DNA from 4 places in the Mesorhizobium sp. NPDC059025 genome. Region 2 is predicted to be linked to each of the others. Evidence: predicted binding sites of a transcription regulator. Region 2 holds the regulator's gene; each other region holds the start of a gene.

Region 1 (7,528 bases), on a different contig from region 2:
GGCGACATCGTGAGGACGAACTAAGCCGCCTTCTTCTTCGGCTGGATCAGGCCGCGCTCGACGAGCAGTTCGGCGATCTGCACGGCGTTGAGAGCGGCACCCTTGCGCAGATTGTCGGAGACGATCCACATGTTGAGGGCGTTATCGAGCGTCGAATCCTCGCGGATGCGCGAGATGTAGGTGGCGTCCTCGCCTGCGGATTCGATCGGCGTGATGTAGCCGCCGTCCTCGCGCTTGTCGATGACCAGGCAACCAGGTGCCTCGCGCAGGATGTCGCGCGCCTCGTCGGCCGTGATCGGCTTCTCGAACTCGACATTGACCGCTTCGGAATGGCCGATGAACACCGGCACGCGCACGCAGGTGGCCGTCAGCTTGATCTTGGGGTCGAGCATCTTCTTGGTCTCGGCCACCATCTTCCACTCTTCCTTGGTGGAGCCGTCTTCCATGAACACGTCGATATGCGGAATGACGTTGAAGGCGATGCGCTTGGTGAACTTCTTGGCCTCGACCGGATCCGCCACGAAGACGGCGCGGGTCTGCGTGAACAGCTCGTCCATGCCTTCCTTGCCGGCGCCCGACACCGACTGGTAGGTCGCCACGACGATGCGCTTGATCGTCGCCGCGTCATGCAGCGGCTTCAGCGCCACCACCAGCTGCGCCGTCGAGCAGTTCGGATTGGCGATGATGTTCTTCTTGGAGAAACCCTCGATCGCGTCCGGGTTCACTTCCGGGACGATCAGCGGCACTTCCGGATCGTAGCGGAACGCCGACGAATTATCGATGACGACGCAGCCCTGCTTGCCGATCTTGGGCGACCATTCCTTGGAAACGTTGCCGCCGGCCGACATGACGGCGATGTCGGTGTCGGAGAAGTCGTAGCCTTCCAGCGCCTTCACCTTCAGCGTCTTGTCGCCGAAGGACACTTCGGTGCCCTGGCTGCGCCGCGAGGCGAGTGCGACCACCTCGCTCACCGGGAAGCCGCGCTCTTCCAGAATGTTCAGCATTTCGCGGCCCACATTGCCCGTGGCGCCGACTACCGCAACCTTGAAACCCATCGAAAAATTCTCCTGTCGCTCTCCGCTCGCTTTGCTTGGAGAAACCCGCCGGCCACTGCGGGTCTCGCCTCCCTCGGGCCAGACCCGGGGAGAGGGCGAGAAGGCCAAGGGAGATCAGACCGTGGTGACGGTGGTTTTTTTGGCCATAGTTTTGGTCGAGGACAGGAGCGCACGCTGCCGGCCTCCCGCAACCATGTTGCCATGGCCGGGGAAGTCGAATGCGAAGAGAGCCATGATAAGGCCGCGCATGAAGACGTTCCTGTTCGGTGCCGGCTTTTACGCCGATTGCGCAAAGAGTCAATCGCGGCCAAAGGCCGGCGGCGAAGTTCAACCCGGCTGTGGCGGTCAGATCACGTTGAGCTCGCGGAACGGCCGGCCTTCCGCCACGCGGGCATAGCCGAAAGCCGAGCAGTCGATCGTGCGATAACCGCCATGCAGGATCAGTTCGGCCAGCGCCTTGCCGACCGCCGGCGCCTGCTGCAGGCCATGACCGGAGAAGCCGTTGGCGAAGATGAAGTTCTTCACCTCGGGATGCGGACCGATCACCGCATTCTGGTCGAGTGTGTTGTAGTCATAGTGGCCAGCCCAGGCGCGGGTCATCTTGATCGCCTCGAAGGCTGGAATGCGGGTGGCCAGCACCGGCCAGATCGTTTCCTCGAACAGCGGCCAATCCGGCTCGAAGTCGGTCGGGTCGGCGGCAAGCTCGCCTTCCTCGGGCTCGGCGCCACCGGTGATATAGACCGAGCCTTCCGGGCGCACATAGATGCCGCTCGGATCGACCAGCAGCGGCAGGTCTTCGTAGCGCTCGCGCGCCTCGAACACGAACACCGAGCGCTTGCGCGGCTCGACCGGCAGTTCGATCCCGGCCATCGCCGAAACCTTGCCGGCATTGGGACCAGCGGCGTTGACGACGATGCCGGCCTGCAGCGTCTCGCCATTGTCGAGCGTCACCGACCGGACCTTGTCGCCGTCACGGGCGATGGCGGTGACGGAAGCGGTGATCAGGTCGACCGACTTGCCGCGCAAAGCCTTGCGGAACAGCTGCAGATAGGCATGCGCGTCGAACCAGCCCTCGCCGGAGCGGCCATAGGCACCGGCGGTGATGCCTTCCGCCGACAGCCATGCGAAACGGCGGGTCAGCGCCTCGGCGTCCTCCAGCACGATATCGGCGCCTTCGGCGACCTGCACGTCGTGGTTGGCCCTCAGGATCGGCAAGCCGTTCTCGCCGGCCAGGATCAGATAGCCGCCCTCGCGGAAACCGATATCGGCGTCTTCACCGAATTCTTCCTTCAGCCGCCGGAACAGCTTCAGCGTGAACTGCGACAGCCGGATGTTTTCCGGGATCGAGAACTGCTGACGGATGGAGGCGCAGGACAGCGTCGTTGCGGCATGCGCGAACTGCGGATCGCGCTCGACCAGCGCGATGGAGCCGGTGAAGCCTTCCTCGCGCAGATAATAGGCAACCGAAGCGCCAACAATGGCTCCGCCGATGATCACGATGTCGTATTGCGCCATGAAGTCTGTTCCGGATTGCAGTTCTGGAGGTTAAGCAGGTTCAGCCACCCTCCCGCAAGCCCTTGCAAGGGCCAGCTTTGGCGGGCAAGAAGACCAGATGGTTGAAAATCCCTATCGTCCGCGCCGTTCCGTTCTCTACATTCCCGCCGCGAACGAGCGCGCGCTGGCCAAGCTCCCGGCCCTTGCCTGCGACGCCGTCATCATCGACCTGGAAGACGCCGTAGCCTCCGGCGAAAAGGTTTCGGCGCGTGACCGGCTCGGCACGATCTTCGCCAATCGCCCGCAGCGGCGCTGCGAGATGGTGGTGCGCATCAACCGCTTTGGTGGTGAGGGCGGGCCCGAGGACCTGGCCGCGGCCCTTGCCTGCCAGCCGGACGCCATCCTGCTGCCCAAGATCAACACGCCACGCGACATCCTGGAAGCGGGCGACGCTCTCGATGAGGCTGATGCGCCCGACGAGGTGAAGCTTTGGGCGATGGTCGAGACCCCCAGGGCGCTGATCAACATCGCAGCCATTGCCGAACTCGGCCGTGATCCCGCGTCGCGGCTCGCCTGCCTGGTTGCCGGCACCAATGACCTGATCAAGGAAACCGGCATTCTGGCCACGCCGGACCGACGCTATCTGGCGCCATGGCTGATGCAGATGGTGCTGGCCGCGCGTGCCGGCGGCATCGCCCTTCTCGACGGCGTCTTCAACGATTTCCGCAACCTGGACGGATTTGCCCGCGAATGCGCCGATGCCGCCGGCATGGGCTTCGACGGCAAGACGCTGATCCACCCGGCGCAGATCGAAGCGGCCAATGCGGCTTTCTCCCCCTCGGAGCAGGCCGTTGCGGAAGCCAGGGCCATTGTCGCGGCCTTTGCGAAGCCGGAGAACACCAACAAAGGTGTAATCGCACTGGAAGGCAGGATGGTTGAGCGTCTCCACTTGGTCCAGGCCGAAAAATTGCTGGCGAAAGTCGCCAGCATCGGCGCATGATCGGATAGCCGCTGCAAGGACAGGACCATGCGCCTTTACCGCTTCCTCACCGCCGTCGACGACGCCACCTTCTGCCACAAGGTGACAGCCGCGCTGAACAAGGGCTGGCACCTCTACGGTTCGCCGACCTATGCCTATGACAAGAAGGAAAAGGTGATGCGCTGCGGCCAGGCCGTGGTGAAGGATGTCGATGGCCAGGAGTACGTTGCCGGCGAAACCAAGCTGAGCGACTGGTAGGTCTCTGGAGCGTTTGTTCGCAATTCCAGACGGAAAGCCCTAACAACTTTTCCTGGAATTGTGCGCTACAGGCCGAGCTTTTTTCTCAAGATTTCGTATTGGGCGGGCGAGGTGTCGGCCATCGCCTCGGCGCGATCCGAAGGCAGGTCTTCGAATGGTATCGGTCGATCGAATTGGCTGATGGTGAGGTCCCATTTGACGCCATGGACCCGATTATAGAAGTGCGTACCACCCGTTGTGCGGGTCTTGAGGATATCGCCGCCGAGGATATCGTGGACGGCGATGGCGGTGACGCTGCACTGACCTTTTGCCGGATTATCCGGTGTCCAGTTGCTTGACGTTTCCAGGCTCCAGGCCTGTTTGAGCTTTTCATGCAGCTGAAGCGGAGTCATCTCGTCGCCCTTTGTCATTCCGCCGACGCCTCGATGCGCTCCATGTCATCGTCGGAGAGGCCGAAATGGTGGCCGATCTCGTGGATCAGTACATGGGTAACGATGTCGCCCATCGTTTCCTCGTTCTCGGCCCAGTAGTCGAGAATGGCACGGCGATAGAGCGTGATGCGGTTCGGCCCTTCGCCGGTCGCGGGGTTCCAGCGTTCGGCGATACCGCGGCCTTCGAACAGGCCGAGCAGGTCGAAGGGGGTCTCCAGCGACAGGTCGTCCATGATCTCGTCTGTCGGGAACTCCGCCACCTGGATGACGATCTCGCCGGTCAGTTTGCGAAATTCCTCCGGCAGATGCGCGTAGGCTTCCAGCGCCAGCAGCTCAAGCTCCTCGAGAGAGGGGGAAAGCTCGTTGTGCCAGGTGCGGGTCTTGTAGATGCGGGCCATTCTTTATCCTTTGATCCCGGCATATAGGCTGTTGCGGCAAAATCGGCAAATAAAGCATGCTCCCGGACTGACAGGCGGCGCTGCAAAAGGCTGCAGGCTTTCGGAAAACAAGCGCGGCGCACATCCGGGTACTGTTTTCACCGTGACAGGAGAGGAATAAATTCTCCATGAGTCCGCTTGACTCTCATTCCGCCCTCTGGAATCTATAAGAACATAACAGGAACAAATTGACTGGACGCTGACCGACATGGCGATAAACGCCGTGGCGCGAGACACTGTTTTTGCCTTGCGCCGCCAGATCGCGAAGATTGAAGGAACGCTGCCGGAGCGCCTTGAGGTGCCTGTCGGCTTCGACGCGGACCGTATGCTGGTGCGCCGCAGCGGCGTGGCCGAAAGCCATGGCTTGCTCGCCACTGGTGCGAACCGCTTTGATGCTGCCTTGAATGGCGGACTGCCCAAGGCTGCCTTGACCGAATTCCATGGTGTCGAGACCCGCGATGCCGGCACCGTCGCCGGCTTTGCGCTGGCGCTTGCCGGCCTGCTGCTGAAGTCGACGGAAATCCCGGCACCCATCCTGTGGGTCGGTACCACCGAGATCTTTCGCGAGGCAGGTTTTCCGTACGCGCGCGGACTTGAGGCCAATTTCGGCATCGCACCAGAGAACCTGCTTTACGCCGAGGCGCCGAAGATCACCGACGCCTTGTGGATTGCCGAAGAAGCGGCAGGCTTGAGCGCACTCTCTGCTGTCGTGCTGGAGCTGCGCGGCAATCCTGACCGGCTCGACCTTACCGCCACGCGCCGGCTGCATCGCCGCGCGCTCGCCGCAGAACGGCCGGTCTTCCTGCTGCGTCAGGCCGCCTTTGCCGAGCCGACCGCTGCCCCCGTCCGCCTCGTTGTCGCGCCGGCGTCGGCCACATTGCGCAAAACCATGGCCGGCCCCCTGGACGGCACGATCGGCTGCCCTGGCATCGCTGTCACCATCGGCAAGAGCCGCGCCGCACAGCCCGGACAATTCACATTGGAGTGGAACCCCGATGAACGCACATTCCTGGATCGAACGCACGCGGGCGCAACCCACCAGCGGCCATGGAACACCCAGAACCGGGCAAAGAATCCTGTCGCTGTGGTTCCCTTATCTTCCGGCGGAACGGATCCTGCGGCAGCGGCACGGCCGGTCCTGGCGTTCCCGTCCCGCCAGCCATTGCCCGCTGGTGATCAGCCATCGCGACCGCAACGCCCAGCGCATCGCCGCGCTTGACGAACGGGCCGAGGCACTGCGGCTGAAACCCGGCATGGGCATTGCCGATGCCCGCGCCATGCATCCGGCAATCGATGTTGTCGAGGCCGACCCACAGGCAGACCTGCGTCTGCTTGAAAGCCTGGCCGACTGGTGCGATCGCTACACGCCGCTGGTCGCGCTCGACGGTGCCGATGGCCTGTTCCTCGACATCACCGGCTGCACACATCTGTTCGGCGGCGAGCACGCCATGCTTGACGAGATCCTGGCCCGCTTCTTCCACCAAGGCTTCGATGTTCGTGCCGGCATCGCTTCAACAGCGGGGGCAGCCTGGGCTGCCGCCAGGTTTCGCGGCCGCTGTATTATCGAAATAGGACAGGAAGAGGCCCTTCTCATCCCGCTGCCACTCGCGGCACTGCGCCTTGAACCCGCCGTCCGCGGCAGCCTGGAAAGCGTTGGTCTGCGTACGGTTGGCGCTGTCCTGGCGGCACCACGCGCGCCGCTGGCGCGCCGTTTCGGCGTTGCCTTGCTCCTGCGCATCGACCAGGCGCTCGGACGGCAGGACGAAGCCGTCTCACCACGCCTGCCCATCGCTCCGCTTTCCGTCGAACGCCACCTCGCCGAACCCATCACCTTGATCGATGACATCGAACGGCTGGTGCTTCTGCTAGCAACGGCATTGAAAACCGATCTCGAGCGACGGGGTGAAGGCGCTCGCGCGGTAGCGCTCCTGCTTTTCAGGGTCGATGGCGTGGTTACGCGTCTTGTCGTCGGCACCTCGCGGTCGATGCGCGAGCCGCGGTTGATCCTGAGATTGTTCCAGGAAAAGCTGACCGCGATCGCCGAGGACTTCGACGCCGGCTACGGCTTCGATCTGGTTCGCCTCGCCATCTTGGCGACCGCTCCTTTCGACATGCATCAGGCCGACCTTGCCGATACCACCGAAGACAGTGGGGAAGACCTGGCACTGTTCGCCGACCGTATCCGTGCGCGCCTGGGCGAAGGGGCCATCCTGAAACCGGTCACCGTCGAAAGCCACCTGCCGGAACGTGCCGTTGCGGTGATCCCTTATTGGCAGGACGCACCGCGGCGGATTTCGCCGCCGAAGAAGCCGGCCGGACCCAGGGAACTGCCTTCCGCCGTGCCTTACCAGCCGGAACGTCCGATCCGGCTGTTTCAGGCGCCTGAACCCGTCGAAGTCCCCGCCTCGGAAATTCCGGACGGTCCGCCGCGGCAATTCCGCTGGCGGCGGGCACTCTACCGCGTCGCCAAGGTCGAAGGGCCGGAACGTCTCGCCGCTGAATGGTGGCGCAAAGACGAACCAACGCGTGACTATTTCCGCATCGAGGACACCGACGGCCGCCGTTATTGGCTCTACCGCCAGGGCTTCTATGATGCTTCGAAGCCGCCGCCGCGCTGGTTCATGCACGGGGTGTTTGCATGAACATGATTGTTCAGCGCGCACCGGCCTATGTCGAATTCGGCGTGCAGTCGAATTTTTCATTCCTGCGTGGCGCCTCGCGCCCCGAGGAACTGGTCGTCACCGCGAAACTTTATGGTTTTTCGGCGGTCGGCCTTGCTGACCGCAATACGGTCGCAGGTGTCGTACGCGCCTGGCAGCAGTCGAAGGTCGAAGGCATAGCCTATCATCCCGGCTGCCGACTGGTTTTCGGCGA
Region 2 (7,528 bases):
CCTCCGGAGCCTCGGAAGCATCACGGTCGCGCCAGTGGCCGTTATAGCGCGGCGGCAGCCCTTGCGCGCGGGCGGATTCACGCATGACGTCCAACTCGGCTGGCGTCTCGTAGGCATAATAGGCCTTGCCCAGCCGCACCAGTTCCTCGGCGACCTCGCGGTGGCGCGCGGCGCGCTGGAATTGCGAAACGGCCTCGCCGTCCCAGGTCATGCCCAGCCAGCTCAGTCCTTCGAGGATGGCGGCGGTGGCGGCGTCAGTCGAGCGCTCGCGGTCGGTATCCTCGATGCGCAGCAGCATCTTGCCATTGGTGTGCCTGGCATAGAGCCAATTGAACAACGCCGTGCGTGCGCCGCCAATGTGCAGATAACCGGTGGGGGAGGGAGCGAAACGGGTTACGACCTGATCGGACATGGAACTCTCGGGAAGAAGCGCAGGAGCGCGGACTTTCGTTGTTTGGGCGTTCATGTAGCATAGGAGGTCAGGGGCGCAAGGGGCAGGCCCGATGGCTGGACCGGGGAGGGTTGGGCGAGGGGGCGCTGATGCCGAACAGGGCATCAACGAGCGTCTTCTATTCGTGTCTCCGGCCGTCGATGACAGCAATGCCGCGGCGGCATCGCCTGACATTCAGCCGATCGGAATGCCATCATCGCTCGATGATCTGCTGGCAGCGCGCCAGCATCCTCGTTCCGATGCCCTGGATATGCCTTCCGGCGACAAGCCGTGGCTGGAAACCCGCTGGCAGAACTTGCGAAAGCTGATTGGCGGGGACCTGCGCGGCCCGTTCGCCGGGGCGATCGCGTTGGAGCTGGATCGCGGCGTCGCGTTCCTGTTCGCGCCGGTCTTTCTCGGGGCTGGAGCGACGGTCTATTTCTCACTCGATCGCGAGCCTGCCTTCGCGCAGTTGATTGCCGGCAGTGCTGTCCTTGCTGTCATTGCGCTGCTTTCACGCTCCCGCCTTGGCTTGCATCTCGCCGCGATGGCCGTCCTCTTCCTCGTGCTCGGTATCCTTGCCGGCAAGGTCGAGACGTGGCGCATGCCGAGCAACGTACTGGGAGCACAGGTGTCGACCAGGGTGACAGGCCGCGTCATTTCAGTCGAGCCGATGGCCAGTGGACGCACGCGGCTGACGCTCGACGTCATCGGTACTGAAAAGCCCAAGCTACGCTATCAGCCGGAGCGGGTGCGGCTTTCGGCTTTGGCAATGCCGGCCGAAATCCGCGCCGGGTCGATCGTTTCCGGCTATGCCCGGCTGATGCCGCCAGCCGGTCCGGTGCGGCCCGGCGGCTATGATTTTTCTTTCGAAAGCTATTTCGACGGGATCGGCGCGACTGGGTTCTTCATGGGCAAGCCGAAGCTTGAACCCCTGGAGAAGGTACCTGCATCGCTGCCCACTCGGCTGTCGGTGGCCGTCGAGACCGCACGCGAAACGATCGCGGATCGCATTCGCGCTTCGATTGGTGGGCCTGAGGGCGAGATCGCCGCGGCACTGATTGTCGGCGTGCGCGCCGGCATTCCGAACTCCGTCAACGAAGCCATGCGAAGGACGGGTATCTATCACATCATCTCGATATCCGGCCTGCACATGGCACTCGTCGCAGGAACCGTGATGTTACTGCTGCGCGGCGCTTTCGCGTTGTTTCCGGATTTCTCAGCGCGCCGGCCGGTCAAGAAATATGCTGCGTTCGCAGCCATTTGTTCGATTTCCGCATATCTCGCGATCTCCGGGGTGGTGGTCGCGGCGGAGCGTAGTTTCATCATGCTGTCGGTGATGCTGATTGCGGTGCTGTTCGACCGAGCGGCGCTGTCGATGCGCAACCTGGCCATCTCGGCGATGATCGTGATCCTGACCGCGCCGCATGAAGTGGTCGGTCCGTCTTTCCAAATGTCGTTCGCCGCGACTGCCGCCTTGATCGGCGCGTATGCGGCTTGGGCGCAACGGCGCGAAGTCATGCCTACCCCGGCACCGCTGGCACGCTCGTTCACCGGCTTTCTCGCGCACAAGTCGCTGATTGCGGTTGCTGGCATGGCTGCAACCTCGATCATCGCCGGCCTTGCCACGGCGCTGTTCGCGGTCTGGCATTTCCAGCGGGTCTCACCCCTGAGTTTGTTCGCCAACCTGGCGGTGATGCCAGTGGTTTCGTTTGTCATGCTGGCTGCCGTTCTCAGCGCGATTGCCATGCCGTTTGGCGCCGATGAACCGTTTCTCTATGCGATGGGCAAGGGACTGACGGTGATGATGGTGATCGCGGACTGGATTTCGCAGCGCTCCCCGGTCGACGGGGTTGGCCTTGTCTCGACGCAATCGGTGCTCTTCATTGCCGTGGCGCTTGCCATCGGTGCGATGGCGACGACATGGCTACGTTTGCTGGCATTGCCCTTTGTGCTGGCCGGTCTGATAGCGATGGGCAATGTAGAAACGCCCGATGTGTTGATCTCGGAGGACGCACGGCTCGTTGCCCTGCCAGTCGGCGATGACAAACTCGCTGTCAGCCGGGCACGACCCAATCCCTTCACGCTCGACAACTGGCGCCGGGCGCTCAACGTAGAGACGACGGTCTTGCCAGAAGATGTTTCGAGTGACGTCGAACTGACTGTCGAAAATGCACTCGACATGCCGCTTGGCACGCCATTCCTGTGCACTCGCCAGCTGTGCTTCGCTCGCCATCCATCTGGGGCTGTCGTGGTGACGACCGCTCGCATCGATGCAGCCAGATCGGCTTGCGGAGTCGCGGCACTCATTGTGATCGACGATGCGACCGCACCAGATCCCTGCAACGATCCGACTGTGGTGGTGGTCACCAAGCAGGATCTGGCCCGCGTCGGCAGTGCTGCGGTGCGCTTCGATTCCTTGCCAGATAAGCCGGCTAATATCTTGTTCGCGATCGATGCCAAAGATCGACCCTGGCATGTCCAGCGTGAATTTACGCGCGAGGCGAGGGGATTGCCGCCTCGCCTTGAAAACACGCCTAAATCCAAGCCCAAACCGTTGAACTCAAACCACCCCGCCCATTCAGACACACAATTTCCCGGAAAGTCTGTTTCCGGCAATCTGTAGTCGGCTAAATTTGTAGGGTGTCCGGTCTAATAGCGACGGATCAATCCGACCAGTTTACCTTGTACCTTGACCCGATCCGGTCCAAAGATTCGTGTTTCATAGGCAGGATTGGCTGCTTCCAACGCAATCGAGGCGCCCTTGCGACGGAAACGCTTGAGCGTCGCCTCTTCCTCATCGACCAATGCCACGACGATCTCGCCGGGATTGGCCGAATTGGCATTGCGGATGATGACCGTATCGCCATCGAAAATGCCGGCTTCGATCATGGAGTCGCCTTTGACTTCCAGGGCGTAGTGCTCGCCTCCCGAAATCATGTCCGGCGGTACGGAAATCGAATGGGTGCGGTGCTGGATCGCGTCGATCGGTACACCGGCAGCGATGCGTCCCATCACGGGGATGGAAACGGAAGCTGCGACGTCGTCGTCATTGCTAGGCGCCTGCAGGCGTTGCGGCTCCTTGGGTACAGAACGCCCCAGGCTGCCCTGGATGACCGCCGGAGAAAACTTCCTGGCTGCGTTAAGGCCGGGAGCAATCGAATCCGGCAACCGCAGCACTTCCAGCGCGCGAGCCCGGTTCGGCAATCGGCGGATGAAGCCACGTTCCTCCAGAGCAGTTATTAGCCTGTGGATTCCTGACTTGGAGGCCAGGTCCAGCGCCTCTTTCATTTCGTCGAAAGAAGGGGGGATTCCGCTTTCCTTCAGCCGTTCATGGATGAAGAGCAAAAGCTCATGTTGCTTGCGTGTCAGCATCGCCACCCTCCGTGGAACGGAACCGGAATCAGAAAAACAAACCCGGAACAAACACTATCTGTTCCATTTGTGTTCCGCAACCATTTAAAGTTTAATGAATTTGTTGACGCTTTGTTCAGCCTAGCAAGAAGCCAGGCTGTTCCCTGTTGCCATATCTCCCGTCGCAGAGCAGGCCGAAGGATGCTGCCCTACCCTTACTCGGCAAATAGATTCTCAGCCATGTAGTCCACGAAAACCCGTACTTTGGGCGAGAGATGGCGATTTGTCGGCCACAATATTCGGAACGTACCCGTTTCGCCGAGATAATCCGTCAGCAGCGATACCAACTTGCCTTCGGCCAGTTCTGCAGACACGGCGAACGGCGGCAGACAGGTGATACCGAAGGACCGTTCGGCGAGGTAGATCAGCGGCTCCAGCGTGCTGGCAACGGTGGTCACGGGAAGATCGAGTTTCAGGTCACAACCGCTGCGCACGAGGGGCCAGGGCTCGAGCCGCCCCGAATTCGCGTAACGATGGTGGAGACAGCGGTGCTTGAGCAGGTCCTCCGGCACTCTGGGCGTACCATGTTCGGCGAGATATTTCGGTGCCGCGACGAGTTTGTGCCGAAAAGTACCGAGTTTGCGGCTTATCAGGCGCGTGTCCCGGATGTCTCCGGTGCGGATCACCGCGTCAAAGCCCTCTTCGATGACGTCGACCAGCTGGTCTGTAAAATCAAGGTCGAGATTGATATCCGGATATTGTTCCATGAAGGCCGATATGGTCGGCATCAACAGCATGCCCGCGAGCGGGAGAGAGACGCGAAGCTGTCCTCGGGGGCTCGCCTGCGATCTCGCAAGCTGGATCTGCGCTTGCTCGTATTCCGATTGAATGCGCCGGCAGGTTTCGAGAAAGAAACTGCCTTCCTCTGTCAGAGCCATACTCCGCGTCGAGCGGTGAAAGAGGCGGGCGCCCATTTCGTTTTCGAGCCGCGCAATCGCCTTGCCGACGGCCGAGGCCGTAAGGCTGAGCCGGCGCGCGGCACCGATAAAGCTACCGGCTTCCGCAACCTGTACGAAGATACCGAGTGGTCCAAGCTTGTCCAATTGCGGAATTTTCTTCGTTATTGATGGGAGAGAATGGGCATTTATCTGCTCATCTGTCCTGAATATCCAGAGGTTGCCGCGGCAAGATCGCCGCAATCGTCAGATGGAGACACTCATGGACAAGCCTACCGCAGCCTTTTCTGCATCTCCTCAGTCAACGACTTTTGTCGTGAACGTCATTCACGCCCATCCAGGAAAGCAGGAGGAGGCGTTTGCTGTCATCCAGGATGTCGTGCACTACGTGGCAGAGCGCAAGGAAGGTTTTCTCTGGAGTACGCTCGCCAAGAGCACCGACGGCGAAACCGTCGTCAATGTCGAAGCAATCCACGGTGCCGGCAATGTCAGCGAGTTTTTCTCCGATCCTGTATTCCTGGAGAAATTCCGGAAGCTCGACACCGTATCGAGAAGCGAATTCCACACCTACACGGTCGATGACCTTGTCTTGCCGAAGCGCGCAGTGAAGTGATCGTCAGATGAACTGCCCGGGGCAGCACTGGATATCCAGTTGTACCACTGCCGCTGACAGCATCGAAAACAGGCGCACCCATCGCTTCAGGTGAGCCGAAAATATCCGGGAGCCAGCGGCGGACAGGAGTCTGAACAGCCCGAACAAAGTGACGTTGTCGGCTCCCGGTATTGTCTCAGAGACCGCATCCTCGGGTCTCGTTCGCACAAAGTCGCCGCAAGAAGACCTTAATTTATTTCGGAACGTGTATCTGCCAGCGACGGTCAGCGCAGCATCAATACGTTGCAGATGGAGCCGGCTTCTGCTGCCGCAGCGTGCGGCGCTCGAATGATCAAGCCGTTGGCCTCCGAGAGAGTCCGGAGCATCGAGGAATCCTGCACGCCAAACGGGGTAGCCCTCAATGTGTCGCCGTCGAGTTCGACCCGGGCACGGATGTAATCCTGACGGCGGTCATTGGCTCCCATGTTGGTGGCGAGCCGCGCTTCGCGGATGTTCTGGCTGAAAGGCCGTCCACCGAGTTGCGCCAGCAGGGGGTTCAGGAAGAGTTGCGAGCAGACCAGACTAGCGACGGGGTTGCCGGGCAGCCCGATGCAGCGGATTGCACCCATGCGGCCGAACATCAGTGGTTTTCCGGGGCGCATGGCGAGCTTCCAGAAATCCAGTGTCATGCCTTCACCGGTCAGGACCTCATGGACGAGATCATGGTCTCCGACAGAAGCACCACCCAGCGTGACGATCACGTTGGCGCCAGCCTCGACCGCCTGCCGTATTGCGGCGGCTATTGCTCCCCTGTTGTCGGGGGCGATGCCAAGGTCCAGTGCACGCGCACCGACGGACTGAGCTGCCGCTGCCACTCCATAGGCATTGGACGAGATGATCTGATCCGGCCCCGGCGTGCTACCAGGTGGAAGCAGCTCGTCGCCGGTGGCGATGATGGCCACCAGAGGGCGGCGCACCACGGCAACGGCCGGATGGTTGGCGGAAGCGGCAAGCGAGAGCGCGGCGGCGTCGAGAACCCGGCCCTTCTTGAGCAATACGTCACCGGCATTGAAGTCCAGGCCTTTGCGACGGACATTACGCCCCTCGGAAGAGGGCTCGTGAACCTCGATCGTGTCGTCGCCGAGGTCGCTTACGTTTTCCTGGATCACGATGGTATCGGCGCCGGTGGGCAGAGGTGCACCTGTAAAGACACGCACCGTCTCGCCGCTGCCGACTGTGCCCCGGAACGCACGGCCGGCTGGTGCGCTGCCGATCACCTTCAACCTGGCCGGCGTTGCTGCGACGTCGGCAGCTTTCGCTGCATAGCCATCCATGGCGGAAGCATCGAAAGGCGGCTGGGTGCGCAGCGCCGCCAGCGGGGCCGCCAGCACCCGGTCAAAGGCGTCCGCCAACGCTACGGTCTCGGCGCCAAGCGGTTCGGCATCGCTCAGCAGCCGCTGTAACGCTTCTTCGACCGGAACCAGCGACATCAGGCGCCCGCCTTGTAGTCTCCGGACTTCCCGCCGGTTTTTTCCACCAGCCTTATGCCGGAGATGGTCATTGCGCGATCCACTGCCTTGGCCATGTCGTAGATGGTGAGACAGGCGACCGAAGCGGCTGTGAGCGCCTCCATCTCGACGCCGGTCTTTCCGGTGACGCGGGCAAGTGCCGTGACCTTCAGGCCAGGCAAGGCGTGGTCCGGTTCGATATCGAGTGAAACCTTGGTCAACAGCAGGGGATGACAGAGCGGGATCAGCTCATGCGCCTTCTTTGCGGCCATAATCCCAGCGATGCGGGCAGTCCCCAGCACATCGCCCTTCTTGGCATTTCCGTCGAGGATCATGGCCAGTGTCGCAGCCTGCATCGAAACACAACCTTCGGCCACCGCTGTGCGCACCGTCTCGGCCTTGTCGCCGACATCGACCATGTGCGCCTCGCCCTGCGCACCAAGATGGGTGAGGGCGTTCCTGGACATCTTCAGACGGCCTCGGCTCTGGCATCGAGGCCGAGCAATTCGCGCGTTGCCGCTGTCACGTCGGCCTGCCGCATCAGGCTCTCGCCGACGAGGAAGGTGCCGATGCCGCTTTTTTCCATGCGGCGGCAGTCGTCATGGGTGAAGATGCCGCTTTCGCTGACCAGCAAGCGATCGGCCGGCACCATCGCCGCCAGCCGTTCTGAGGTTTCGAGACTGGTCTC
Region 3 (7,528 bases), on a different contig from region 2:
AGCGCCTGTTCGGACGCGATTTCACGGATATCTTCTCCGGCTACCGCGTCTTCAGCCGGCGTTTCGTCAAGAGTTTCCCGGCGGTGTCGGGCGGCTTCGAAATCGAGACGGAGATGTCGGTACACGCTTCGCAGCTCAAGCTGCCGGTCAGCGAGATCGCACTCGACTATGGCCGTCGCGTCGAGGGATCGTCTTCAAAACTGTCAACGTTCCAGGATGGCGCCAGGATTCTCTGGATGTTCACCATGCTGATGAAGGAGACGCAGCCGCTGCGCTTCTTTGGGGCGATTTCCATTTTGCTGCTGACTGCCAGCGCGGTCCTGGGCGTGCCGGTGTTTGTCGAGTTCGCCGAAACGGGTCTCGTGCCGCGCATTCCCACCTGGGTGCTTTCGGTCGGACTGCTGCTTCTGTCGATGCTGATGCTGGCAACCGGACTGGTCCTCGATTCCGTCTCGCGGGGCCGGGCAGAGCAGAAGCGCATTTTTTATCTCAGCATGCCGGGTCGCCAGAACAGTACCGCCTCCACGCCAGATGCGTCGAACAGGGCGGCTTGACAGCAATCGTTTTGGAGAAATCTCCTTGAACCGCGAAACCACCAATCGCATCCGCTTTGTACTCGAAGATGTCCTGCCGCCGGTCATCCGCGACTCGCGGCTGTTCCGCTCTGTCGCCAGCCTGGCCTGGGGCGACCATATCGCGCGGCTGGCTTCCTTTCGCGAACGTGCTCCCTTCCTGACCGCGGAGGAGTACGAGACGCTCTATCGCGACCATCCACGGGTTCATGAGGGCACGGACAACTCGCAGGCCTGCATAGAGAAGATCATCGCCTCGACGGTCGGTCAGTCGGTCTGCGATGTTGGCTGTGGCACCGGCATTCTGCTGAAACGTATTCGCGCGGCGCGCGAAGGCGGCCGCTATGTCGGTGTCGACTTCGTTGTCGAGGATGCGGCCGCCATCGACGGCATCGACTATGTCGCCGCGCGCATCGAGGATCTGCCTTTCGAGGATGGCGCCTTCGACACCGTGGTCTGCACCCATGTCATCGAGCACGTCCTCGAATATCGGCAGGCGATTGCCGAGTTGCGGCGGATTGCCCGCAAACGCCTGATCATCGTCGTCCCGCGCGAGCGGGAATACCGTTATTCCTTCAATCCGCATTTCAACTTCTTCCCCTACACGCACTCGTTCCTGCGTGCGATGCATCCGGTGCCGACCAGCCATGTCTGTGTCGATGTCGGACGCGACATCTTCTACTGCGAAGACCGGCCCGGGGCTTGATCGTGGTCGGCGCGCTGCCTTTTCCTGTGCTGGCGGGTCTGGTGCTGACGCCGCTGATGATTTCGGCAGGTCAGGTCCTCTTCAAGCTCACAAGCGCGCGCGCCGGCGCGGCCGACCTGGCTGGCCTGATCGCAACCATCCTGGATCCTTACCTGCTCGCCGCCTTTGCCATCTACGGCATCGGCACGATCGTCTGGGTCTATGTGCTGAAATCCGTACCGCTCACCGTCGCCTATCCGTTCATGGCGATGACCTTCTGCGTCGTGCCGCTCCTTGCCTGGGGCCTGCTTGGTGAGGCCCTTACGGCGCGATATATGCTGGGCACGGCATTGATCGTCGGCGGTCTGATCGTCATCAACGCCTGAGGTCGATGCTCTTGCGCCTTCCACCGCTGGTGTCACCGGTTAGGCGGTTGCGGCGCTTGACAGGTTGAGGCGCGTCGCTTCATGTCCTGCTCGTTGGAGCGTTGCCGCTTTTCGCGGAAACGCGGGACGCTCTAACTCTTTGTTATCGTGCAATTCCGAACGCAGAACCGCTGCGTACTCTTGCTGGAATTGCTCCAGATTGGAGACCCTGCATGTCCCTCGAAGTCGCCGTCCAGATGGACCATGTCTCGACCGTCAACATCGCCGGCGACACCTCCTTCGCGCTCTCCCTGGAAGCTCAGCGGCGTGGTCACAGATTGTATCACTACACACCGGACCGGCTGTCATTGCGGGATGGCAAGGTCTTCGCTCGCATCGAGGCGATGCAGGTGCGCGACGTCAAGGGCGACCACTTCACGCTCGGCGAGGCTGTGCGTACGGATCTCGCCGAGATGGACGTGATCCTGCTGCGCCAGGACCCGCCCTTCGACATGAACTACATCACCACCACGCATATTCTTGAACGCATCCATCCGAAGACGCTGGTGGTGAACGACCCGGCCTGGGTGCGCAACAGCCCCGAGAAGATCTTCGTCACCGAATTCGCCGACCTGATGCCGGAGACGCTGATCACCAAGGATCCGCAGGAAGTGGCCGCTTTCCGCAAGGAGTTCGGCGACATCATCGTCAAGCCGCTCTACGGCAATGGCGGCGCCGGCATCTTCCATCTGCAGGAGGCCGACCGCAATCTGGCCTCGCTGCTGGAGATGTTCGGCCAGCTGTTCCGCGAACCCTACATTGTCCAGCGTTACCTGAAGGACGTGCGCAAGGGCGACAAGCGCATCATCCTGATCGACGGCGAACCGGTCGGCGCTATCAATCGCGTGCCCGCCGAATTCGAGTCGCGCTCCAACATGCATGTCGGCGGCCGGGCGGAGAAGACGGACCTGACCGCGCGGGAGCGCGAGATCTGTGCCCGTATCGGTCCGTCGCTGAAGCAACGCGGTTTCATCCTCGTCGGCATCGACGTGATCGGCGACTACATGACCGAGATCAACGTCACCTCGCCGACCGGCATCCGCGAAGTGAAGCGCTTCGGTGGCGCGGACATCGCCGCCCTGTTCTGGGATGCGGTGGAAGCCAAGCGCGGCTGACCTTCCCGCGGCCGTTCCGTTGCTTCGCCGATGCGGCAACGCGACGACATTCTGCAAGTGTGTTTGTTCATGTATTGTTCTTGATCTGATCGGGAAACCATGCTTTTCTTGACCTCGTGGCCGTTGCGGCCATGCGGGTAGGCTGCCCGCCTGGGGGCTCGGATGGTTTCTCGCGTTCGCACGGTGGCGTTCCAGGGCATCGAGGCCGTGCCGGTCGACGTGCAGGTGATGATCGCGCCGGGCAAGGTCGGCATGTCCATCGTCGGCCTGCCGGACAAGGCGGTGGCCGAGAGCCGCGAACGCGTCCAGGCGGCGCTTCACGCCTCCGGCCTGTCGATGCCGGCGCGCAAGGTGACGGTCAATCTGGCACCGGCGGATCTGCCGAAGGAAGGCAGCCACTACGATCTGCCCATCGCGCTTGGCCTGATGGCTGCACTCGGCGCCATACCGGGCGACATGCTCGCCTCCTATGTCGTGCTGGGCGAGCTTTCGCTGGATGGCACGATCGCGGCGGTGGCGGGTGCGCTGCCGGCGGCGGTCGGCGCCAATGCCGAAGGGCGCGGGCTGATCTGTCCGCACGCCTGTGGCCCAGAAGCGGCCTGGGCCGGCCCCGACATCGATATCGTCGCGCCACGCAGCCTGATCGCGATGGCCAACCATTTCCGCGGCACGCAGGTGTTGTCACGCCCGGAACCCGGCGTGCATCAGAGCGCACGCAACCTGCCGGACCTCGCCGATGTCAAAGGCCAGGAAAGTGCCAAGCGTGCGCTGGAGGTGACGGCCGCTGGCGGCCACAATCTGCTGATGGTCGGCCCGCCCGGGTCCGGCAAGTCGATGCTGGCACAGCGTCTTCCCTCGATCCTGCCGCCGCTGGCACCGAAGGAATTGCTGGAAGTCTCGATGATCGCCTCGGTTGCCGGGGAACTCGCCGGTGGCAAGCTGACCGACCGGCGGCCATTTCGTGCGCCCCATCACTCGGCTTCGATGGCGGCAATGGTTGGCGGTGGCGTGAGAGCACGTCCCGGAGAGGTGTCGCTTGCCCACAATGGCGTACTCTTCCTCGATGAATTCCCGGAATTTTCGCCGCAGACGCTCGATGCGCTGCGCCAGCCCTTGGAAACCGGCGACTGTGTGATTGCGCGCGCCAATCATCGCGTTGCATATCCGGCGCGCATCCAGCTGGTCGCGGCGATGAACCCGTGCCGTTGCGGCATGGCCGGCGAACCCGGTTATCGCTGCCTGCGCGGCGATCGTTGCCGGACCGACTATCAGGCCCGCATTTCAGGACCGCTGCTCGACCGCATTGACCTCAGGGTCGATGTGCCGGCCGTTTCGGCCAGCGATCTGATCCGCCCGGATCAGGCGGAGCCGAGCGCGGTTGTGGCAGAGCGGGTGGCGCGGGCGCGCGCGACCCAGCGCCGGCGTTTCGAGGCTCAAGGCATGACCGGCGTTGCGCTCAATGCCCATTGTTCGCCAGCCATGATCGAGGCGATCGCGGCGCCGGATACGGCTGGCCTTGCCCTGCTCAGCGAAGCCAGCGAAAAGCTCGGCTTTTCCGCTCGCGCCTACCACCGCGTGCTGAAAGTCGCGCGCACCCTGGCCGACCTCGATGATTGCGAAACGGTCGGGCGCATCCATCTGGCCGAGGCGATTTCGTATCGCATGGCTCCGGAGCGTTTGTCGCAAGCCGCTTGAGGAGCAGTCCATCGGCCGTATTGCCACGCGCGGCGACTCACTCTCGAATGACGATCCCAGCCGAACCAGGGTCCCGTCTTGATCGAAATTCTTCAGCCCTCTCCCTTCGCACCTCTGCCGGAACCGGAACCCGGCTGGTTCGACGTTTCCTATGCCATCACGGGCGACGGACTTCTGGCATTGCTCAGATCCACCTGCGATGTCACGGGAAACTGGTATCGCAACGTAAAAACCAAAGGTGCTGCCCGGCCGCTGCTGACCAAGGACGCGATGGCCAGGCTGTCGATCTTCGACGGCATGACGGAGTACGGGACGATCGAATTTCCCCTGGAGACGGCGTTTCCGGTCTTTGACACCCATCAGGACGGCGGCTGGATCGTCGCCAGTGCCCGCTGCAGGCCGACCGACGCGAACGCGATGCTGTTCAACGACAAAGGGGGCGTCGCCAACCGATTTTGTCTCGGCGACGGAATCGAGCATCTGCAATGCGATGATCGCGGCAACATCTGGGTTGGCTATTTCGACGAAGGCGTATTCGGCAACGATGGCTGGAAGCTGCCGGGAACCAAGGCGCCCATCAGCATGGCGGGCCTGGTTCAGTTCGATCCATCGGGCAACGTCCTCTGGCGGCTTGACGATCCATCCATGGCCGACTGCTATGCCCTGAACGTCAGTCGCGGTACGGCGTGGGCCTACTACTATACCGATTTTCCAATCGTCGAAATCGCGACAGCGACCAGCCGCACCAGGATCCGCCAGACGACGGTCACGGGCGGGCATTCGCTGGCCTGCGACTCGGAAGGCGCCATGATCGTCGGCGGTTACTCCCCTCACAAGGATCGTGTCACCTTGCTGGAGTTTCGAGACGCAGTCCAAAACGTGGCTCGTTTTCGCCATGCATTGCAAAGCACGTTTTCCGAACGTGCCTCGCTCTGTCAGGCACGCGGGAATACGTTGCACATCGTGCAGGACGGCTTCTGGAATAGATTGACGCTCGACGACGTCCGCCTGGCCGCAGCGCAGCGTATGGCGAAAAGAAACCGCTACTGAACAGCGCCCACCAGCACCTGCTGGCCTTCGCGGATCGAGACCCAGCGACCGGTGTTGTCGATGGCCTGGCGCTTCAGGAAGCGATAGCCGCTCTGATCCCAGGGCTTGACCTTGTCGGTCAGGTTGTCGAGCACGAAATCGCCCTTGTCGGTGCGCACGGTGAGCACCGCATGGCCTTCGCCATCCGGCTTGCGCACGACCGTCACCAGCAGGTTCGCGAGGGAAATACCTTGCCTGGCCAGCCGGCGACGCTTTTCGAGCACATAGTCCTCGCAGTCGCCGACGCCCTTGTCCGGGTAGGCCCAGACCTCATCCTTGCCGTAGATCTCCAGGTCGCTGAGCGGCTTGACCGCGGCGTTGACCGAAGCGGTGACGCGGGTCAGCTTGCCCCACAGCGCGGACGTCAGCCTGGCCGGCGCCAGATCCTTCGGACGAACCGAGCATTCGGCTGGACGCGTCTTGCAGAATTCGTAGTGGCCGATGGGCTGGGTGGTCGGGCCGCCGGTTGCCATGGCTCCCGCCGCGGAGGCTGAGGGCACCGCCCAGACCGCAGCAGCGATCCCGATCGCCGCAGCCGCAAAGACACGCAAACCTTGCGTCGCTGGTGAGGAATTCATCGTCCCCCGCTCGCCCCTGTTATTAACGAAACGTTAATGAGGATTTACATGGCGTGTCAATTCGTCCCTGTGGCGGATTCACCGAAAGGGTTAACCGCGCCGTCGTCATTGCGCTGATTGCGCAACACCCGGCGATGCCGATTTCACGCGAAATCCGGTCCAGTCAGGAAAATAACGATGCGGCGGCAGGGTTCTGCGAACCATCCGCACGCAAAATGGCGGCAACATACCGCCCTATTCACAAATACGTGATCAAGCCTGAGCCGGCTTGCTGGCCTTCCGCTTCACGGCGACCCTGTTGCTGCGGCCGTAGCTGGTGATGAAGTCAACGATGCGCGGCACGATCTCCGAGCGGAAGCGCGAGCCGTTGAACACGCCGTAGTGGCCAACGGCAGGTTGCATGTAGTGTGCCTTCATGTCGGCAGGGACGTTCGCGCACAGGCTGTGCGCCGCCTCTGTCTGGCCAAGGCCGGAGATATCGTCATTCTCGCCCTCGACCGTGAACAGCGCGACGTTGCGGATGGCGCTCGGGTCGACCCTGGTGCCGCGATGCTTCATCTCGCCTTTCGGCAGGGCATGGCGCACGAACACGGTTTCCACGGTCTGCAGATAGAACTCGGCTGTCAGGTCCATCACCGCCAGATATTCGTCGTAGAATTCGCGGTGCTTCTCGGCGTTGTCGCCATCGTTCTTCACAAGGTGCATGAAAAAGTCCTTGTGGGCGATGATGTGCCGGTCGAGGTTCATGCTCATGAAGCCGGAAAGCTGCAGGAAGCCCGGATAGACCTCGCGGCCGAAGCCAGGCACCGGCCATGGCGCCGGCATGACGACATTGTCGCGGAACCAGTCGATGCCCTTTTCCTCGGCCAGCAGATTGACCGCGGTGGGGTTGCGCCGCGTGTCGATCGGGCCGCCCATCAGGGTCATGGTGGACGGCGCGAAACGATCGCCGCGCGCTTCCATCAGCGCCACCGCCGCAAGCACGGGCACCGAGGGCTGACACACCGCCATCACATGGGTGTCGGGCCCAAGCTCGTGCAGTATGTCGATGACATAGTCGATGTAGTCGTCGAGGTCGAAATGGCCAGCGGAGAGCGGGACCATACGCGCGTCGACCCAGTCGGTGATGTAGACCTCGGCATGAGGCAGCATCGCCTCCACCGTGCCACGCAGCAGCGTCGCGTAATGCCCGGACATCGGTGCCACGATCAGCAGCTTCGGGTCGCTGCGACGACCCGCCGGCAGCTGGCGCTGGAAATGGATGAGGTTGCAGAACGGCTTCGACCAGACGACGCGCTCCGTCACCGGCACGGGCTTCCAGTCGACCACGGTCTTGTCGAGGCCGAACGCCGGCTTACCGTAACGGCGC
Region 4 (7,528 bases), on a different contig from region 2:
GTCGAGCCGCCCAGATTGCAGGAGGTTGTCCGAATGCCTGTTCGCTACGGGATGGCTCTCGCCTATCTGTTCATCATCGGCGGTATTGCCTGGTCGGCCTTGGCGCCGATGGCGGAGGGAGCGACAGCGACCGGCATTGTCAGTCCCGATGGGAGCCGGCGTACCGTTCAACATCTAGAGGGTGGCATCATCAAGGAGTTGAGGATACGCGACGGCGATCTGGTTCGTGCGGGCGATCCGCTGGTCACCTTGCAAAGCACGCAGGCGGCGGCCCTCTATGACCTCTATCTGGAGCAGGCTCGAACGCTGCAGGCGACACAGGCGCGCCTGAGCGCTGAGCAGGAGGACAAAAGCGAGATCAATTTTCCACCAGACCTTCTGGCCAGCGCCGATGAGCGGGCCAGAAAGATCATCGCCGGCCAGACCCTGCTGTTCAACCAGCGTCGTTCCTCGCTCGAGGCGCAATTGCAGATCCTCGATGTTCGCAAGCGCCAGTTCGAAGAGCAGTTGTTGGGTCTGCGGGCGCAGGTGGTCAGCGTCGACGCGCAGCTTGCGCTGACCGAACAGGAACACAGCGTCAAGAAGAGCCTGGTCGACAAGGCACTGCTGGCTCGCTCCGAGACACTGAAGCTGGAGCGGTCAAAGGCGGCGCTGGACGGTGATCGCGGCAGCTTCATGGGTCAGATCGCCGAAGTGGAGCAGAAGATCGGTGAACTGGACACCCAGAGCATGTCGCTGAGAGCCACACAGTCGGCCGATATCGCCGATCAGCTGGAGAAGGCGAGGGCAGGTTACATCGATGCGGCTGAACGGCTGAATGCCAGCAAGGATGTACTCGACCGCACCGTCATCACCGCACCGGTCACCGGCAAGATAGCCAACCTCAAGTTCAAGACCTCTGGCGGTGTGATCGGGCCGGGCCAGGCCATCCTCGACATCGTGCCGACCAATGAGGAACTGTTGATCGACGCGCGGGTATCGCCCAGCGACATCGATGTCGTGGCCGCGGGCCTTCAGGCGACCGTTCACCTGACGGCCTATTCCAGTCGCGGCATGCCGCGTGTCACGGGGACGGTCAAATCGGTGTCTGCCGACAGGGTGACCGACGAAACAACCGGCCAGTCCTATTATCTTGCCAGGGTCGAGGTGCCGCAAAGTGAACTGGAAGCGTTGGACGATGGCATCGTCATGATGCCCGGCATGCCCGCCGAAGTGCTGATCGTGACGGGAAAGCGGACGGTTCTTGCCTATCTGATGGAACCGTTCATGGCCGCATTCCGGCGCGGGCTGCGCGAGGTGTAGGGCACGTTTCCCGGAACACTGGACTTACAGCCGGCGCGACAGGCGCCGGCTGCGAAGCGCTGGTTGCGTGCCAGCTGGCCTCACTTGTCCTTGATGCGCGTTGCCTGCACGGGCGTTGCCTTTATCGCCGGTGCGGCTGCGGGCTTCTTGGCGTCTTTCTTGGGTTTGCGGGCTTCCTTGCCCGGTCTCATCGAACCTTTAGCCATGATTCGCTCCTCCGTTGGGACAGGAACCAATGAAACAACAGATCTTGCAAAGAGCAAGGCACCCGCCAGAGCATGATCCCAAAAAGTCGCAGGCTGTTCGAACCAGGATCATGCGGCAAAACAAGGGGATGAGCGGAATGCCGGGTCGTCTGGCCGCATTCCGCTCCAACACTGATGAGGCCAGTTGCAAACAGCCATTGCCCGGCTGCTCTGCAGCGCTAGATTGCCTGAAACATCGGGAGAAAAACCATGAAGATCGACGGTAGCTGCCATTGCGGCGCGATTGCCTATGAAGCGGAGGTCGATCCCGGCACAGCCTCGATCTGCCACTGCGCCGACTGCCAGCAGCTTACCGGCACGGCTTTTCGCCTCACGGTTCCGGCGCCGGAAGCGCAGTTCCGGCTCATCAAGGGCGAGCCCAAAATCTATGTGAAGACCGGCAGCAGCGGCGCCAGGCGCCTGCAGGCCTTCTGTGGGGAGTGCGGTTCACACCTTTACGTCGTCGGCGCTGGCGATGGCCCGAAGGTCTACGGCATCAGGATCGGCACCACCCGACAGCGGCAGGATCTCGTGCCGCGATCGGAAAAATGGCACGGATCGGCGCTGCGCTGGCTGCCGCATTTCGAGAGCGTAGAGACGACGATCGAGGCGCAATGAGCGCCGGCATGCGGCCAGGAACGATCAGGCGTCGTCGGGATCGACCACGCGGAGCCTGAGCTGCCCGGTCTTGGAGTCTGCGCTCCGTGGCGCGGACCCGTTTTTGGCTTGCCCGGCCGCCGTTTCGTCGGCGCTTTCCGTTCCCCCGAATTCCAGCGCCTCGATCTTCTGGCCGCGCTTGGTGACCTTGGAAGAGGAAACGAGGATATCGTCGATATCCTTCGAGGCCTGGCCAAAATGGGTCTGCAGCTTGCGGACCCTTTCATCGAGGCGCGAGACGTCCTCCATCAGCCGGATCACTTCGCCCTGGATCAGGTGAGCCTGTTCGCGCATGCGCGCATCCTTCAGGATCGCCTGGATGACCTGGATCGACAGCATCAGCAGTGACGGCGAGACGATGACGACGCGGGCGCGATGGGCACGCTGCACCAGCGCCTCGAAATTTTCGTGGATCTCGGCGAATACCGATTCCGAGGGCACGAACATGAATGCGGTATCCTGGGTCTCGCCCTGGATAAGATATTTCTCGGCGATGTCGCGGATGTGCACCTCGATATCGCGCCGGAACGCCTGCGCCGCCACCTTCTGCAGCTCGGGGCTTTCGGCGGCGCGGATGGCGTTCCAGGCCTCGAGCGGAAACTTGGCGTCGACCACCAGCGATGGCGCGGCGTTCGGCATTTTCACCAGGCAATCCGGCCGGCTGCCATTGGTGAGTGTTGCCTGGAATTCGTACGAGCCGTGCGGCAGTCCGTCGGCAACGATCGCCTCCATGCGCGATTGGCCGAAGGCGCCGCGCGTCTGCTTGTTGGAGAGGATCGCCTGCAACTGCACCACCTGTCCGGCAAGTGACTGGATATTGCCTTGCGCGGTGTCGATCACGGCCAGTCGCTCCTGCAGCCTCGCAAGGCTTTCATGCGTCGACTTCGTCTGCTCGGTCATCGTCTGACCGATACGGCCGGTCATCGCGTCGAGCCTCTGGCCGATTGACTGCGTCAGTTCGGCCTGGCGCGCGCCGAATACCTCCGCCAGCGCTCCCATGCGCCCCTGCATTTCGGCCTGGCTCTGCAGAATGCCGGCCATGCGGGCTTCGGCATCACGAGCATGGTCGGCAGCTTCGGCTGCGGCGATGCTGCGCGCCTTGGCGGCACGCCACAAGGCGACGATCAGCGCCAGGAACAGGACAAGGACGAGAAACACGACGAAACCCAGCGCCTGGCCCAGCGTGACTGTGGTCGCACCGAGCCGGGCTACAGGTTCGGAAAGGATGGAACTGAGGTCGTTCATCCGACCAGCATAAACGATTCTTGCGACAGGAGAAGATCAAACCATGAACATGCTGGCGGCAGTGCGGTTGACGCTTTCCCTGCAAGGTTTTAGGTGAGCGATATGTCGATCAAGCCGCTCATCATTCTTCCCGATCCCGTCCTGCGCCAGGTTTCCAAGCCGGTCGAGCGCATCGACGAACCGTTGCTCAAGCTGGCCGATGACATGCTGGAGACAATGTACGACGCTCCGGGCATCGGTCTGGCCGCGATCCAGATCGGGGAGCCTCTGCGCATGCTGGTAATCGATCTCGCCAAGGAAGGCGAGCCGCCTGCTCCGCATGTCTTCATCAATCCGGACGTTCTCGAAAGCGGTTCCGAGCGCTCGGTCTATGAGGAAGGTTGCCTGTCCATCCCTGACTATTATGCCGAGGTCGAGCGGCCGGCCACCGTCCGGGTCCGTTACTTGGATCGCGACGGCCGCCTGCAGGAGATCGAAGCCGATGGGCTGATGGCCACCTGCCTGCAGCACGAGATCGATCACCTGAACGGTGTGCTGTTCATCGACCACATCTCGAAGCTGAAGCGCGATATGGTGGTCAAGAAATTCAAGAAGCTTGCCCGCGACAAGGCGCCAAGCCGCCTGGTGGGCTGACCCGGGACACATTCATGGCGCTTCGCGTGGTCTTCATGGGCACGCCTGATTTTTCGGTCGCGACGTTGCGTGCGCTGGCCGGGGCCGGGCATGACATTGTTGCCGTCTATACCCAGCCACCGCGTGCCGCCGGCCGGCGCGGCCTGGAATTGACGCCTTCGCCGGTGCAGCGTGAGGCTGAGCGGCTCGGCATAGCCGTGCATACGCCAGTCTCGCTGAAGGATGAGGCCGAACAGGTCGCGTTTCGGGCTCTGGACGCCGATGTTGCCGTTGTTGTCGCCTATGGTCTGCTGCTGCCAAAGCCCGTCCTCGATGCGCCGCGCCTTGGCTGCCTCAACGGTCACGCCTCGCTTTTGCCACGTTGGCGTGGTGCAGCACCGATCCAGCGTGCCATCATGGCCGGCGATGCCGAAACCGGCATGATGGTCATGAAGATGGAACAGGGGCTGGATACCGGTCCGGTCGGATTGGTTGAAAAACTGGCGATCGATCCCGATATGACGGCCGGCGAACTGCATGATCGACTGATGGTGGCGGGCGCCGGACTGATGGTCGAGGCCTTGTCACGGCTGGAGGCGGGCACGTTGAGCTTTGTGGAACAGGCCGCCAAGGGCGTGACCTATGCCGCGAAGATCGATAAGACGGAGACCCGGATCGACTGGACCCGCCCCGCGGATGTGGTCCACAATCATGTTCGCGGCATTTCGCCTTTCCCCGGCGGATGGTGCGAGGCCACGATTGGCGGCCGTGTCGAACGACTGAAGTTGCTTCGTTCGACTGTAGTCGATGGCATGGGGGAACCGGGAGGAATTCTCGACGACCGGCTGACGGTCGCCTGTGGGTCAGGCGCGGTCAGGCTGGTCGAGGTGCAGCGTGCGGGTGGCAAGCCCGTTACCGCACAGGAGTTCCTGCGCGGCGCAAAGTTGGAAGAAGGAATGAAACTGTCATGAGCATGATGTCGATACGCGCGGCGACGCCGCGGGATCGCGAGGCGATCCGCCTCGTTGAAGAACATGCTTTCGGCCAGCAGACCGAAGCTGGTCTCGTCGATGCGATTGTCACCGAAGGCGATGCCGTCCTGGAACTGGTCGCTGAAGAAGAAGGCCAGGTTGTCGGCCATATCCTGTTCTCGCGCCTCTATGTCGAGAACGGTGGCAGGCAGTTCCCTGCGGTGGCGCTTGCGCCGCTTGCGGTCGAGCCGGATTTCCACGGCACGGGCATCGGTGGCGCGCTGGTGCGCGAGGCTCACATCCGCCTCAAGGATGCCGGCGAAAACCTGTCAATCGTGCTGGGCGATCCAGCCTACTATGGCCGTTTCGGCTACAGCCACGAGCGTGCAGCCGGTTTCGCCAGCGAGTATCAGGGCGAAGCGCTGCAGGCCCAGGCCTGGGGCGAGGCGCCTCAGAACGGTGAGCTGGTCTACGCTTCGGCTTTCGGCACCGCGCTGGCGGCATAGCGTCCGGACGTGCCCCGCTATCGCCTCGACATCGAGTATGACGGCGGGCCTTATTCCGGCTGGCAGCGGCAGGCTGCGGGCCAGCATTCGGTGCAGGCCGCGATCGAACAGGCGATAGAGCGTTTCTGCGGCGATGCCATCTCCATAAGGGGGGCTGGCCGCACGGATGCCGGCGTGCACGCCACGGCCCAGGTCGCGCATGCGGATCTCAGCAAGGAGTGGCCGGCCGATACCGTGCGCGACGCCGTCAACGCCTACATGCAGCGCGCTGGCGAACGGGTCACCGTATTAAGCGCGGCTGCCGTGCCGGGTGATTTCGATGCGCGTTTCTCGGCCGTCGGCCGGCATTATCTTTACCGCATCGCCAACCGTCGCGCGCCTCCGGCGCTGGACATGGGCAAGGTGTGGTGGGTGCCGAAGCGGCTCGATGCCGAAGCCATGCACGAGGCGGCGAAGGTTCTGCTCGGCCGGCACGATTTCACCACCTTTCGTTCCACGCAATGCCAGGCCAACAGTCCTTTGCGCACGCTGGAGCGGCTCGATGTCACGCGGCAGGGCGAGGCGATCGAAGTCCGCACCTCGGCGCGCTCTTTCCTGCACAATCAGGTCCGCTCCATGGTCGGCTCGCTGAAGCGCGTCGGCGAAGGCGCATGGACCGCCGCCGATCTAAAGGCTGCGCTGGAAGCGCGTGACCGCGCGGCTTGCGGTCAGGTCGCTCCACCCGACGGTCTGTTCCTCACCGGCGTCGACTACCCCGAATCCTGATCTTCGCCTACTCGCTCCTGGTCGTCGCATCGATGCTGCGCCGATGCTCGATCGGTTGCGCCATGTGGCTCGGCATTGGCCAGACTTTGGTCGAGCCGGGCTGCACCGGTCGTTCCAGATAGGTCGACAAGACCACGTAGCTGCGTGTGGTCATGACACCCGGCGTGTCATACAGCCTGGCCAGCAATCCCTCCAGCGCGCGCGTGTCCCTGGCGCGAACCTTCAGCAACATGCAGGCATCCCCGGCGACCGAGTGGATCTCTTCCACTTCCGGATAGGCGGAAATCGCCATCAGCTCGGGGGTCTTGCCCCAGCCGCGCGTGTCGACGTGGACGAAGGCGAGCAATGGCTTGTTGACGGCCACCGGATCGATCAGCACCGAAGTGCTGCGGATCGCGCGGCTGCGGCGCAACCGCTTCACGCGCTCATGCGCGGCGGGTGCCGAAAGCCCGGCCTTCTCGCCGAGTTCGGCATAGCTGACGGTGGCATCCTCGCAGAGGGCGCCTAATAGCTTTCTGTCCATCTCGTCCAGCTCCCGTTCCGGAACACTGTTTTGCTGAACGTGATCTGTTTCTTGCCTCATTGTGGAAATTCCCCTTGTTACGGAATGTCATTCCGCCATCATGCGGCAATGACGAAGACGGATCAATCATCTCCCTTGTTTGCTGAACCCGCTGACCGGTTGCCGGCTGTCGCCTATGTGCTGACCTTCTGCATCGCGGTCATCGGATCCAACTCGCTGGTGCTTGGGCCGATCGCGCCGGAGGTGGCGCGGACACTGGGCTCGAGTGTTGCGCTGGTCATGTCGGCATCGGCTGCCTTCGGGCTGGGCACGGCTGCGAGCGCACTTCTGATGGCGCGCCATGTCGACAGATTAGGTGCCAGACGCATGCTGCTGTGGGCGCTGCTCGGACTGGCGGCGGCACTGGGCTTGAGCGCGCTCTCACCCGCCGTGCCGGCACTGGCCGGCGCGCAACTGATGGCTGGTGTCGCCTCCGGCATCGCCTTGCCGGCAATCTACGCCAGCGCTGCCGCGGTGGCGCCGCCCGGGCGCGAGAGCCGCACCATCGGCCTGGTTCTGACCGGCTGGACGTTGAGCATGGTCGCCGGCGTTTCGCTGTCGGCCGTGGTGGCCGACTATGTTCACTGGCGCGCCGTCTATGCGGTCGTGGCAATGCTTGCCCTCATCGCGTCGCTCACCTTGAAGGTCAGTCGCTACCGCGAT

Evidence for each region. The regulator LexA, encoded in region 2, represses DNA repair genes until DNA is damaged. The targets are predictions, from matches to a motif close to TGTTCNNNNTGTGTTCNG.
Region 1: a site for LexA is predicted at 4,823-4,840, ahead of ACFWYE_RS11215 (ImuA family protein). Genes of this name have one in related genera too.
Region 3: a site for LexA is predicted at 2,862-2,879, ahead of ACFWYE_RS27205 (YifB family Mg chelatase-like AAA ATPase). Genes of this name have one in related genera too.
Region 4: a site for LexA is predicted at 3,482-3,499, ahead of ACFWYE_RS24315 (DNA recombination protein RmuC). Genes of this name have one in related genera too.

The regions. Positions count from the first base shown of each region.
Region 1 is NZ_JBHYIM010000004.1:6,317-13,844, reverse strand. It holds gene ACFWYE_RS11250 (aspartate-semialdehyde dehydrogenase) at 21-1,055, opposite strand; gene ACFWYE_RS11245 (hypothetical protein) at 1,170-1,304, opposite strand; gene ACFWYE_RS11240 (NAD(P)/FAD-dependent oxidoreductase) at 1,401-2,570, opposite strand; gene ACFWYE_RS11235 (HpcH/HpaI aldolase/citrate lyase family protein) at 2,668-3,549, shown strand; gene ACFWYE_RS11230 (DUF1737 domain-containing protein) at 3,577-3,786, shown strand; gene ACFWYE_RS11225 (hypothetical protein) at 3,852-4,196, opposite strand; gene ACFWYE_RS11220 (metallopeptidase family protein) at 4,193-4,615, opposite strand; gene ACFWYE_RS11215 (ImuA family protein) at 4,863-5,873, shown strand; gene ACFWYE_RS11210 (DUF6504 family protein) at 5,827-7,296, shown strand; gene ACFWYE_RS11205 (error-prone DNA polymerase) at 7,299-7,528, shown strand, end outside.
Region 2 is NZ_JBHYIM010000001.1:704,839-712,366, forward strand. It holds gene gltX (glutamate--tRNA ligase) at 1-412, opposite strand, end outside; gene ACFWYE_RS03425 (ComEC/Rec2 family competence protein) at 504-3,056, shown strand; gene lexA (transcriptional repressor LexA) at 3,083-3,805, opposite strand; gene ACFWYE_RS03435 (LysR family transcriptional regulator) at 4,000-4,887, opposite strand; gene ACFWYE_RS03440 (antibiotic biosynthesis monooxygenase) at 5,003-5,353, shown strand; gene glp (gephyrin-like molybdotransferase Glp) at 5,617-6,822, opposite strand; gene moaC (cyclic pyranopterin monophosphate synthase MoaC) at 6,822-7,307, opposite strand; gene trpC (indole-3-glycerol phosphate synthase TrpC) at 7,310-7,528, opposite strand, start outside.
Region 3 is NZ_JBHYIM010000015.1:115,879-123,406, reverse strand. It holds gene ACFWYE_RS27225 (glycosyltransferase) at 1-554, shown strand, start outside; gene ACFWYE_RS27220 (class I SAM-dependent methyltransferase) at 580-1,278, shown strand; gene ACFWYE_RS27215 (transporter) at 1,281-1,643, shown strand; gene gshB (glutathione synthase) at 1,856-2,797, shown strand; gene ACFWYE_RS27205 (YifB family Mg chelatase-like AAA ATPase) at 2,960-4,492, shown strand; gene ACFWYE_RS27200 (hypothetical protein) at 4,763-5,542, shown strand; gene ACFWYE_RS27195 (transglutaminase-like cysteine peptidase) at 5,536-6,159, opposite strand; gene ACFWYE_RS27190 (polyhydroxyalkanoate depolymerase) at 6,412-7,528, opposite strand, start outside.
Region 4 is NZ_JBHYIM010000012.1:58,603-66,130, reverse strand. It holds gene ACFWYE_RS24330 (HlyD family type I secretion periplasmic adaptor subunit) at 34-1,302, shown strand; gene ACFWYE_RS24325 (hypothetical protein) at 1,383-1,508, opposite strand; gene ACFWYE_RS24320 (GFA family protein) at 1,758-2,165, shown strand; gene ACFWYE_RS24315 (DNA recombination protein RmuC) at 2,190-3,449, opposite strand; gene def (peptide deformylase) at 3,552-4,082, shown strand; gene fmt (methionyl-tRNA formyltransferase) at 4,097-5,032, shown strand; gene ACFWYE_RS24300 (GNAT family N-acetyltransferase) at 5,029-5,538, shown strand; gene truA (tRNA pseudouridine(38-40) synthase TruA) at 5,548-6,303, shown strand; gene ACFWYE_RS24290 (Lrp/AsnC family transcriptional regulator) at 6,311-6,886, opposite strand; gene ACFWYE_RS24285 (MFS transporter) at 6,935-7,528, shown strand, end outside.